DNA from 3 places in the Pseudarthrobacter sp. NIBRBAC000502772 genome. Region 3 is predicted to be linked to each of the others. Evidence: riboswitches for the same ligand, from Rfam matches in the RefSeq annotation. Region 3 holds a riboswitch; each other region holds the start of a gene.

Region 1 (3,975 bases), 1.8 Mb from region 3:
CGCCAGCCGGGCGCCTAAGCGGCTGTTTGCCTCACGCGTTATTCGCCTGGCCCGGCCCCGGCAGGGGATGCGTCCGGCAACGCGTCATGCCATACTCAGGCCGTGACGTCGTCGTACTCATTCCGGGCCGAACTGTGGCGCTATCCCGACGAATCCGGCTGGCACTTCCTGACGCTCCCGGTGGAGGTCGCCGACGACCTCCGGGAGGAGGCCACGGTGTTCCGGAAGGGCTTCGGCTCGGTCAGAGTCACGGCGGAAATCTTCGGCTGCACCTGGCAGACCTCGGTCTTTCCGGACAGCAAAAGCGGCTCCTACCTGTTGCCCGTCAAGAAGGCCGTCCGGGACGCGGCGGGCATCAGCGACGGGGATGAAGTGGCCGTCCGGCTCGCGATCCAGGGCGAAGACGAGGCAGGTACCGGGGAACGGACAAGCGGTACTGGCTGAACTCTGCCGGGAATGACGCTCCCAGGATCGCCTCTCCTCGAAGCACCCCGCGATGGACTGCGCCGGAAGCCACCGGGAGGGCCGCCACTATCCAGGCATCATCGCGCAGCAGCCCAATCAGAACCAGGCCAACCAGACCTAGATGTGCTTCAGGGCCTGCTCCAGGTCGCCGATGAGGTCGTCCACGTCCTCCAGGCCCACGGACAGCCGCACCACGCCGTCGCTGAGCCCGATGGCTGCGCGGCCCTCGGGACCCATGGCGCGGTGCGTGGTGGTGGCCGGATGGGTGATGAGGGACTTGGCGTCGCCCAGGTTGTTGGAGATGTCGATGATCCGCAAGGTGTCCAGCAGCGCAAAGGCGGCGTCCTTGCCCGAGCGGCCACCCGTCGTCGCAAGTTCCAACGTGAGGACGGTGCCGCCGGCCTTCATCTGCTTGGCGGCGAGCTCGTATTGCGGGTGTGACTTCAGCAGCGGATACCTGACCCAGCTGACGGCAGGCTGCTGCTCGAGCCATTCGGCGATCCGCAGTGCGGACGTGGAGGAGTGGTTGACGCGCAGCGCCATGGTCTCCAGGCCCTTGGTGAGCACCCAGGCGTTGAACGCGGAGAGAGCCGGGCCCGTGTGCCGCATGAGCTGCTTGACCGGGCCGTCGATGAATTCCTTGGTGCCCAGGATGGCGCCGCCCAGGACGCGTCCCTGGCCGTCGATGTGCTTCGTGCCGGAGTACACAATCACGTCCGCGCCCAGTTGGCCGCAGCGCTGCAGCAGGGGAGTGGCAAAGACATTGTCGACGACGACGGTGGCTCCGGCGGCGTGAGCCAGCTCGCTGACCGCGGCGATGTCCACGATTTCCTGCATCGGGTTGGACGGCGATTCGAAGAACACTGCGGTGGTGGGCTCCGACAGGGCGTCCCGCCACTGGTCCAAGTCCGGGCCGTCAACAAATACGGTTTCCACGCCCCAGCGCGGCAGGATCTCGTTCAGGATCACAAAGCAGGAGCCGAACAGCGAGCGCGCGGCAACCACCCGGTCCCCGGCCGCCAGCAGGGCGCCCAGTGCGGTGAACACAGCTGACATGCCCGACGCCGTGGCAAAGCACGCCTCGGTGCCCTCAAGCAGGCGGAGGCGTTCCTGGAATGTGGCCACGGACGGGTTGCCGTACCGGGAGTAGACGAAGCGTTCGTCCTCGCCGGTGAAGGCGCGCTCGGCGGCGGCAGCGGACTCGTAGACGAAGCCCGAGTTCAGGAACACCGGTTCGGTGGTCTCCTGGAAGTTGGTGCGGTCCAGCCCTCCGCGGACCGCCTGCGTCTCGGCGCTCCAGCCGGCGGCGTCAGGGTTGAAAGTCATTTGGCTATTCCCAGGTTGGTGGGCAGGCCGCGGTTCTTCCAACCGTTGACGGTGCGCTCGCCGTAGCGGTCCGGCTCGCCTTCGAAACCCTCCAGGACGTTGTAGGAGGTGAAGCCGGCCTGCGTCGCGGCGATGGCGGCGGCGATGGAGCGCTGGCCCGAGCGGCAGAGGAACACCAGTTCAGTGCCGTCGTCCTCCGGGGCCTGCTGCGTCAGGTCGGTGATGAAATCCCGGTTCGGGATGCCACCCGGGAACGTCCACGGGATGAACAGGGGATCGTTATCCGTGGCCTTCGTGTCCGGGATGCCGATGTGGGCCCATTCGCCTTCGGTCCGGACATCCACCAGGATGGCGCCCTGTTCGAGTTTGGCCCAGGCCTGCTGCGGGGTGAGGTCTCCGGCGTAGCTCATGCGTGGCCCTCGCCGTCGAAATCGAGGTCGTCCACGGCGGAGGCGACGGCGGCATCAGCTGTGGCGATGGCTGACGGGAGGATGAGTGCCTGCGCAACAATCACAACGCCGCCGTTGGACGTTGCGGCCGGGCTGCCGTGCAGGACATACCCTTCGGCCAGGGCAGTCGAAATCCGTTCACAGAACGACCTGTCATCCGGCCCGGTGACAAGCCGGTACGACAGTTTCTCTTCAGGGGCGGGTGCGTCAGACACGACGGAACTCCTTCTTTCACGCTTGCAGCTCGAATGGGTCGATATGCCGAGTATTCACCTGAGGCACCCCGCCGCGAAAGGGAGGGTTGCCGACCGGCCAGTCAGGGCTTGGCGCCGGTTCTCATTACTCCCCAAAAACGTAACATCCGGCCCGCCCGGCCGCACTGCCGCCGACGTCATGTTCCGTAACCAATGCGTCTTTCCGTAATCCCGCCGTGCTTCCGTAACGCCGGCGCTGACGGGACAATCGGGTCATGGGGAACATTCGGGGGCGTTCACTGACGGGTGCCTGGGCACGCGTTTTGGCTGTGACGTTCTGCGCTGTGCCGGTGCTGGTGGGGGTGACAAGCTGCCGGAGCATTTTCGCGCCGCCGCCCTGCATGCCGCCGGACTTTAACGTCTCGCCTGCCGCAGCCAAACCCGGTGACAAGATCACCGTCAGCGCCCCGGATACCACCTGCGATGCCCGCTACGGCACCGACGCACAGGTCCAGGTGACGGTCAAGGATGCGACCGGTACCGCGGTGCTGGAAGAGCTCGCTCCCATGTCCGACGACGGCGGCTTCACTTTCGTGTTCACCGTCCCGGCTGGCGTGGCTGCCGGGAAGGCCGGGGTCACCGCTTACCCGTACAACCTGGACTGGTGCGACGACACCGGAGTGAACAACCGGGCGGCTCAGGGGCCGGCGGGACTGGTCCGGGTTTCGTGTGCGGAACGCCTGGTGCCGCTGATCATCCGTGGACCCGGAGCCTGAACCTGGCGTCAGGCTTTGAGGATCAGGGCGTCGCCCTGGCCGCCGCCGCCGCACAAGGCAACCACGCCTGTCCCGCCGCCGCGCCGGTTCAGCGCGAGTGCCTGATGCAGGACCAGACGGGCCCCCGAGGCGCCCACCGGGTGGCCCAGGGCGATGGCGCCGCCGTCGGCGTTGATCCTGTCCGCGTCGATCCCCAGGTCCGTGGCGGACTGCAGCACCACCGAGGCGAAGGCTTCGTTGATCTCAATGAGGTCCACGTCGTCAATGGTCAGCCCTTCGAGTTTCAGGGCTCGCTCGATGGCGCGGGACGGCTGGGAATGCAGGGATCCGTCCGGTCCGGCGGTCTGGCCGTGGCTGCCGATTTCCGCGATCCAGCTGAGGCCGGCCGCTTCCGCAGCTGCCTTGCTGGCCACTACCACTGCGGCGGCGCCGTCTGACAGCGGGGAGGCGGAACCGGCGGTGATGGTGGCCGCCGGATCCTTGGAGAAGGCGGGCTTCAGTGCCGCCAGCGTCTCGATGGTTGTGCCGGCGCGGATGCCTTCGTCGGCATCAATCACGACGGCGGGTCCCCGGCGCTGCGGGACCTCCACCGGAGCGATCTCCTCAGCCAGGATGCCGGCCGCCCGGGCGGCCTCCGCCCGCTGGTGCGAAAGGGCGGCGACGGCGTCCTGGTCCTCGCGGCTGATGCCCAGGCGGGCGTTCCCGGCGTCCGTGGCGGAGCCCATCAGTTCACCTGAGACGGGGTCCTGCAGGCCGTCAAAGTTC
Region 2 (3,975 bases), 1.6 Mb from region 3:
GATGTGTCCAGCTGGTTCCAGATCAGCCCGAGCGTTCCGCCGGGCCGCAGGATCCGCGCCAGTTCGGTGCTCGCCGGCAGCGGATCGCACCAGTGCCAGGCCTGCGCCACGCTTACGACGTCGAACGAGGAGACAGCGAGTCCCGTCGCCTCTGCCGTCCCCTGCCTCGCGTCCGCCGCCGCGTAGTGGGCCCGCAGCTGTTCGAGCATGTCGGGCGACGGGTCCACGGCGGAAACCGCCAGGCTGCGTTCCAGCAGAAGAGCGGTGAACTTGCCGGTTCCGGCCCCCACGTCCACGGCGTCCGCGGCCCCGGCAGGGATCAGCCAGTCCGCTGAGTCGGCAGGGTAGCCAGGGCGTACGCGCTGGTAGTGTTCGCCGCCGTCCTGGAAACTCCGTCCGAGCTCCAGGCGGCGTCCGTGCTCAAGTCTGGGGCCACCCCGTGCCACGTGCGGCCTCCTTCAACTGTGCCCATCGGTATCCTTCGAATTTACCGCATGGGCCGCAGCCCCTGGGTCAGGCGGCGGTCAGGTGGCAGCCCGGTCAGGAACCAGGGGAGGAAAGCGTCAGTCAGTCGTCAAGGCACGGAGCCGCGCCGGCGGTGCCCGGGGTGTTGGGAGCCCAGTGAGGGTACGTGCGGGTGTCGTTGGCCGGAACCCAGCGGCCCGCGTCCACCACGTAGTCCCAGCCCAGGCCGGTCCGGCGGAGTTGCTCCAGGCCGGCAAGGAGCCGCTGGGCATCCTCCAGCCGTGAGCCCACGCCGAAGCTGGCCCGCAGGGAACCGGAGGGAAGGCCGAGGCGCTTGAGCAGCGGGTGCGCGCAGAAGCGGCCGTCCCGGAGGCCAACGCCATGCTCGGCCGACAGGTACGCGGCCACAAGCCCGGCGTCGTACCCTGCCACGGAGAAGTTCACCACGCCGATGGTGCCCGTTTCGGCGTCCGTGTCCGAGAAGATCTGGTGCACGGTGACGCCGTCGATCCTCCCGAGCCCTTCCACCAGGAATGACCTGATGGCCGCCTCGTGGGCGTGCCAGCGGTCGTGGTCCAGGGATGCGATGACCTGGGTGGCGCGGGCCAGGGTGGCCGCGCCGAGGACGTTGGGGGAGCCGCCCTCGTGCCGGGCCGGACCGGTGGCCCAGCTGACGCCGTCGAGCCTTGCCTCGCGGACGGCGCCGCCGCCGGCCAGGTGGGGCGTGCCGGCGTCGAGCCAGTCGGTGCGGCCCACCAGGACGCCGGAGCCGAAGGGCGCGTAGAGCTTGTGCCCGGAGAAGGCGAGGTAGTCGACGTCGTCGGTGCTGATATTGATGCGCCGGTGCGGTGCCAGCTGCGCGGCGTCCACCACGATCCGCGCCCCGTACTTATGGGCGAGGGCGGCCAGGGCCTTGATCGGGAGGATCTCGCCGGTGACGTTGGAGGCTCCCGTGACCGCGAGGAGGCTGACGTTGCCCTGCTCAAGTTCGGCGCGGAGGACCTCGAGGGTCCCCACGATGGTGTCCGCGGCGACGACGCTGCGGTGCGGGACTCCCTGCCACGGCAGGAGGTTGGCGTGGTGTTCGATGTCCAGGTAGAGGACATCGCCATTGGGCCGCCCGTCCGTCGCCGGCAGGCAACCCGCCAGCAGGTTCAGCGAGTCGGTGGTGTTCCGGGTGAAGATGACGGAGTCGTCCGGGCGTCCGCCCACAAAGTCGCGCACGATGTCCCGGGCGTTCTCATAGACGGAAGTGCTGATCTGCGATGCGTAGCCGGCGCCGCGATGGACGCTGGCGTAGAACGGCAGGATCTCGTTGAGGTAGGCCGACACCACGGAGAGGGCGGGAGCGGATGCGCCGTAGTCCAGGTTTGCGTACCGGATGTGGCCGCCCTGGATCAGCGGTGCCTGGATTTCCGCGCCGGTGACGGCAGAGAGGGGGCGGCCGGCAATGGCGGCGGCATCCCTGAACAACGCAGCGGCCTTGGCGGGGCCAGCGTTGCTGGGAGAAACAGTGCTGGGGGAGACGGTGGCAGTTGTCACGGAGACCTCACTCTAAAAGGACTCCCGGTAACGGGAATCCGCGCTTGCCGTGTCCATTCCGGACCGGCCTGGTCGTCACCCGGGGCACCCCACCGCGAATGGAGGGTTGCCGGCCAGCAAACCGGGGTTTAGCGCTGGCACTCGTGACCTGTTAAGAAGCCTAGAACATCCGCCGCTGCAGAAAGGAAGCCCGGCCCAATGTTAAGGACTTTGTTACGCGCGTTTGAGGAGCAGCCTCATTTGTCGAAGATACGACGGCGGACGCCCCCTTCAGGAGGCGTCCGCCGTCGATAATTCGAAGAAAGCGCCTAGAGGAGATCGTCCAGATTCGGGTTCAGACGCTTGAGCACCTCTGAGTGCAGGATGGAGTTCGTGGCCAGGGCATTGCCGCCGAACGGCCCGTCCTGTCCCTCCAAGGAGGTGAAGCGGCCGCCGGCTTCCACCACGATGGGCACCAGGGCAGCCATGTCGTACAGGTTCAGTTCGGGCTCGCAGGCGATGTCCACGGAACCTTCGGCCACCATGCAGTAGGACCAGAAATCGCCGTAGGCGCGCGTGCGCCACACGTCCTCGGTCAGGCCCAGGAACTCATCCAGGTTGCCGCGTTCCTTCCAGCCGCCCAGGCTGGAGTAGGACAGGGAGGCATCCGAAAGTTTGGAGACGTCCGAGACGCGGAGCCGCGTTGCGGCGGCAAGGGACTTGCCCATGTACGCGCCGGAACCCTTGGCGGCCCACCAGCGTTTGCCCAGCGCGGGCGCGCTGACCACTCCCACCACGGGTTCGCCTTCGTCCACGAGGGCGATCAGGGTGGCCCAGACCGGGACGCCGCGGACAAAGTTCTTGGTGCCGTCGATGGGATCAATGATCCAGCGGCGGGAGCCATGGCCCGAACTGCCGAATTCCTCGCCCAGCACGGCGTCGCGCGGACGCGAGCGGGACAGCTGGCCGCGGATGGCTTCCTCCGCGGACTTGTCCGCGTCCGTTACCGGCGTCAGGTCCGGCTTGGTCTCGATGCGGAGGTCCAGTGCCTTGAAGCGGCTCATGGTCTGGTCATCCACGGAATCTGCCAGCACATGGGCAAGGCGCAAGTCATCGTTGTAGCTCGAAGCGGGTTGGATCATGGTTCCAAACTACCGTCTCAGGGCCGCAGTGTTGGGGACATCGGCGTTCCGTCTAGCCGATGCTGCCCAGTTCCTTGGTTTCCTGGCCCACCAGGCGGGGATCCGTGCCCAGCAGCCGTCGCAGGGACGCGAGCCGGGCCGGGCCTGTGGGGCCCGCGTGGCCGGCGGACACCCAGGCATCCACCCCGCAGTTGACGGCAGCGGTGTTGTGCTTGCAGCCACGCTCGCAGGCATCCGTACCCGGCTCCAGGTCCGGGAAGGACCGCAGGATCCGGTCAGGGTCCACATGGGCAAGGCCGAACGAACGGATGCCAGGGGTGTCGATGATCCAGCTTCCGGTGGGAGCTCCGGTCAGCTTCAGGGCAAGGGCCGACGACGACGTGTGGCGGCCGCGGCCGGTCACCGCGTTCACACCACCGGTGGCCCGTTCGGCTCCGGTGAGTGCATTGACCATGGTGGACTTGCCGACGCCGGAATGACCCAGCATCACCGAGACCTTGCCTTCGAGGTACGCGCGGAGCTGCGAAACTGCGTCACTGTCCAGGCGGGCCGAGAGGCCGTCGTCGGAGCGGGCATCGATACCTGATGCTTCGGAGTCCGACGTGCGGCTGATGATCACCGGGAAGTCCAGGTGCTCGTAGTTGGACAGCAGTTCCGCCGGATCCTTGACGTCCGCCTTGGTGACGAGCAGCAGCGGCTCAATGCCGGCGTCGTAAGCGGCAACCAGGGCGCGGTCGATGAAGCCTGTGCGCGGCTCCGGGTTTGCGGCGGCCACCACCACCACCAGCTGATCTGCGTTGGCCACCACCGCACGCTCGATCGGATCAGTGTCATCGGCGCTGCGGCG
Region 3 (3,975 bases):
CGCTGCGGCACGCCGTCGTGGAAGAAGTCATTGTGGTGGGCTACCTCCTGGACCGCTTCGGCAAGTTCGGCTGGAGCATGCCCCTGGCCATCTTCACCAGCTCGATGCTCCGCGGCAGCTACCACCTTTATCAAGGCTTCGGGCCGTTCATCGGCAACGCAGTGATGGGCGTGGTCTTCGCCTGGCTCTACACAAAGACCAAGCGGGTGATGCCGCTGGTTGTCGCACACGCGCTGCTGGACATCGTTGCCTTCGTTGGCTTCAGCCTCTTTGGCAGGGCTGTGGGCCTGGGGTAAGGCGGCCGTGGTTCCCGTGCCGCACAGGTGAACTGAACCGGGTCCGGCCTTAAAGGATTCGGCCACCATCGGTGGGTGGCATCATTGGCACCCGCTGATGGCGGCCGAAGCTATTGAACGTGCAATCAGATGGTGACTGCTCCGGTAGCGGTTTCGAAGGTTACGGACAGGATGCCCGGGGTTCCATGCGGAGCCACCCAGTCAACGGCCACATCCTCCAGCGGCTTCTCGACAGGTTCGCCCAGCCATTCCGTCACGCGTTCGGCGGAACCGGCTATGGTCAGGCAGCTCATCTTGACGTTGCTCTCATAGGCGTTGGACGGGTGCAGGGCGGGGTCACCCTCCCACTTGAGCATGTACGGGACCTGGGGGTCCGCGATCAGGCCCAGGATGCCGATCTGCTTCCAGACCAGCTCGCGGCCGTCCGGGAACTTGCGGTTGCCGTTGACGGCGGCGCGGCCCAGGCGGTTTTCGAACGGAGCGAGGTCGTCCACTTCGACGCACCAGCCCATCCAGCCGCCGCCGGCCTCGGACCGGGCCCGGACAGCCTGCCCGAAGGGAGCCTTGTCCGATGCCGGGTGGTTCAGGACCTCCACGACTTCCAGGTATTTATGGCCCGCGAGGGGAATAATCATGTTCCGGGTTCCAAACCGGGGGTGCACTCCACCCTTCACGGCTTCAACGCCGAGGGCGGACGAAATACGTTCGGTGGTGGCAACGAGGCCATCTTGTTCACAGGCGTAAGAGACGTGATCCATGCGCATGCCATCATCTTGGCACTTTGTGATCCGGCTCTCAGCTAAGGGTAGCCTTACCGGAATCCTGATGCGTCACGAGTGGACATTCCGCCGGGAAGCAGGAGAATAAACGGCCCGCTGACCACGTCCATCACAATCCTGTTCGCGTCAGGCAAGGCTTCCCGCACTGAACGCAACCGAGCAGCGCCACACCACATCAAGGAGCCTTGAACGTCGAACGGATGGTCTTTAGAAACCCGCCAGATCCACGCTGGCCAGGAGCCGGACAGCGCCACCGGCGCACGGCGCTCCAACCCCATGCAGGATGCCGTGGAGCAGAGGATTGCCAGCCGGGAGGGCGGACTCGCGGGGCCGCTGCTGAGCTCGGGACAGGCCGCTGGAACCTTTGTCATCCTGAACATCTCCCCCCGCAAGGACGCGGCCGGCCAGCCGCAGTAGGCCTCCCGCGAAGTCATAACCAGTCACACGCTTAGCAATAGACCGGGGCTGTTCGTACACTCAAAGCAGGTCATGAGTGCCAGCGACAGCCCCGGCTTGCTGGCCGGCAACCCTCTTTTGCGGTGGGGTGCCCCGGGTGAGGACCTGGCCTGCCGGTCAATTGACGGTGGGCAAGCGCATAGAAAAGGTCCTTCCATGACGATTACGATTTCCCGTACTGCAGCACCCGGAAACGGGGTGGTCCGTTACGCCAGCATCGGCGGACTCGAGCTCGAAGCCGGCGGTTACCTCCCGGAAGTCACCCTCGGTTATGAAACGTGGGGAACCCTCAACGCGGACGGCTCCAACGCCGTCCTGATTGAGCACGCCCTGACCGGAAGCACGCACGTGACCCGCGGCGACAGTGACGAGCCCGGCTGGTGGGAACAGCTGGCCGGACCCGGTGCGCCGGTGGACACTGACAGGTTTTTTGTGGTCTCCATCAACATCGTGGGCGGCTGCTACGGCTCCACCGGGCCGTCCTCGGTTGCCCCGGACGGCAAGCCGTGGGGGTCCCGGTTCCCTTTGGTAACGCTGCGGGACACCACCGCGGCCGAGGCCAGGCTGGCTGACCAGCTGGGAATCCCGAGCTGGTACGCCGTGCTGGGCGGTTCCATGGGCGGCGCGCGGGCCCTGGAATGGGCGGTCACCTACCCGGAACGGGTTCAGCGGTGCGCCGTCATCTCGATCGGTGCCGCCAGCACGGCCGAACAGATCGCATTCGCCCAGGCGCAGACGCTCGCCATCCGCCAGGACAGCAATTTTAACGACGGCGACTACTACGGCGGTCCGCTGCCGGAGGACGGACTGGCCCTGGCACGGCGCATCGCGCACATCACCTACCGCTCCGCCGAGGAATTCCATGGCCGCTTCGGCCGGTCGGCCCAGCACCCCGAATCGCCGTTCCAGGCGGCAGCGCTGGGGGAGCGGGGCCGCTACCAGGTGGAAAGCTACCTGGACCACCAGGGCAAGAAGCTGGTGCGGCGCTTTGATGCCAACAGCTACATCGCCATCACCGACGCCCTGATGAGCCACGACGTCTGCCGCGGGCGGGGCTCGCTGAACGAGGCCTTGGGCCGGGCCACCGCCAGGTTCTTCGTGGCTGCGGTGAACAGTGACCGGCTGTACTTCCCGTCCCAGTCCCGTGAACTGGCTGACGCGCTCCCGGGCGACGTGGACGTGCACGTTATTGAGGCCCCGATCGGCCACGACGGCTTCCTGACCGAGATCGGCCAGCTCGGCGTTCAGCTCCGAGACACCTTCCTCATCTAAGCGACAGAGGACACTTGAGCCCCTGCCCTTAAACGCGAGAGGACACTTGAGGCCCTGGAATCAGTGCCTCAAGTGTCCTCTCGCGCTGACTAAGGGATTAGCCGTTCATGATGTCGGAGCGGCGCTTCATGTAGTCCTCCATGGCCAGCTCGCCGTTGCTGTACTGCTGGTCGAGTTCGGCCAGTTTCCGGGCACGGTATCCCTGCGGGCCCGACGGCGGCAGGGGAATGCCGGGGGCGGCAGGCTGCTGCGGTGCTTCCGCGCGCTGCTCCGGCATCCGCTGCTCCGGCACCGGCTGGCCGTTGGGTTGCGGCTGGCCGTACGGCGGGAACTGCTGATCCGCAGAAGGAATCGGCTGCATGGGCGGCAACGGCTGGCTCGGCGGCAGGGGCTCCGGGCTCATGATCTGCCGGAAGCCGCCACTCATGTAATCCTGCTGCGTGTAGCCGTCACGGGGCTGCTTGTTCTGCGGCCCCGGGTACTGATCGCTGCCCTGGTACTGCCCGCCGCCTGGAAACTGCTCGGGGTAGCGCCCGGAAAAGCTCTGCTCCTGGTTCCGTTTGTTCACGGATTTCCGGTACATCCGCATCGCCATCGGTATTACGAACGACAGAATGATGATCCAGAAAAACAAGCTGTTCACGGTGTAGCGCCTCTCATATGTGTCCTTCCAGCTTAACCCCGGAGCCCACACGGACGGCCGGGATGCCCAGGAAGGCCCCGTACCGGTCCACGGCGTCCTGCACGGCATCCTCCACAGCCGGCCCCGCGGCAGCGGACAGCCGGATATCCAGCTCACAGCGGCCGGGGAACATGGTGTGCCGCCAGCAGCCGGCCATCCGCCCGTCCAGCAGCACCACATGCATCGGATCCCCGGCGACCGGGAACGCCGGAGCGCTGCCGCCCAGGTAGTGCCGCGTTGCTGAATAGCCCATCACGTATTCGTCGTAGCACTGGATCAGGTCGATCCGGGGCCCGGCCGCGGCCGCGGCATTGCCGGGTTCCGAACCGCCCTCCGCGCGGGCGTCGAAATAATGCTCGACGCCGTCAATCACCGACGTTGCCAGCGTTTCGGGAGCAGCCGCCAGGGTCTGTTGGAGGCCGAGCCGCACGTCGGCCATGGTGAGCCCGGACCAATCGGCGCAGTCCTTGACCGTGGCCGGCCCGCGGCT

The links. Region 3 has a riboswitch for S-adenosylmethionine ahead of NIBR502772_RS09115 (homoserine O-acetyltransferase). Riboswitches for the same ligand answer to the same signal wherever they lie in the genome.
Region 1: another riboswitch for S-adenosylmethionine. It lies ahead of NIBR502772_RS00825 (DUF1737 domain-containing protein); the one in region 3 lies ahead of NIBR502772_RS09115 (homoserine O-acetyltransferase).
Region 2: another riboswitch for S-adenosylmethionine. It lies ahead of NIBR502772_RS16470 (aminotransferase class V-fold PLP-dependent enzyme); the one in region 3 lies ahead of NIBR502772_RS09115 (homoserine O-acetyltransferase).

The regions. Positions count from the first base shown of each region.
Region 1 is NZ_CP041188.1:158,408-162,382, reverse strand. It holds gene NIBR502772_RS00845 (LysR family transcriptional regulator ArgP) at 1-18, shown strand, start outside; gene NIBR502772_RS00840 (DUF1905 domain-containing protein) at 103-444, shown strand; gene NIBR502772_RS00835 (O-succinylhomoserine sulfhydrylase) at 583-1,791, opposite strand; gene NIBR502772_RS00830 (rhodanese-like domain-containing protein) at 1,788-2,201, opposite strand; gene NIBR502772_RS00825 (DUF1737 domain-containing protein) at 2,198-2,455, opposite strand; SAM riboswitch class IV at 2,469-2,584, opposite strand; gene NIBR502772_RS22665 (hypothetical protein) at 2,710-3,210, shown strand; gene NIBR502772_RS00815 (acetyl-CoA C-acetyltransferase) at 3,219-3,975, opposite strand, start outside.
Region 2 is NZ_CP041188.1:3,558,269-3,562,243, reverse strand. It holds gene NIBR502772_RS16475 (class I SAM-dependent methyltransferase) at 1-446, opposite strand, end outside; gene NIBR502772_RS16470 (aminotransferase class V-fold PLP-dependent enzyme) at 568-2,007, opposite strand; SAM riboswitch class IV at 2,043-2,156, opposite strand; gene hisN (histidinol-phosphatase) at 2,316-3,128, opposite strand; gene rsgA (ribosome small subunit-dependent GTPase A) at 3,181-3,975, opposite strand, start outside.
Region 3 is NZ_CP041188.1:1,962,362-1,966,336, forward strand. It holds gene NIBR502772_RS09100 (CPBP family intramembrane glutamic endopeptidase) at 1-296, shown strand, start outside; gene NIBR502772_RS09105 (VOC family protein) at 422-1,060, opposite strand; partial or broken gene NIBR502772_RS09110 (O-acetylhomoserine aminocarboxypropyltransferase) at 1,298-1,471, shown strand; SAM riboswitch class IV at 1,561-1,675, shown strand; gene NIBR502772_RS09115 (homoserine O-acetyltransferase) at 1,688-2,803, shown strand; gene NIBR502772_RS09120 (hypothetical protein) at 2,901-3,446, opposite strand; gene NIBR502772_RS09125 (winged helix DNA-binding domain-containing protein) at 3,460-3,975, opposite strand, start outside.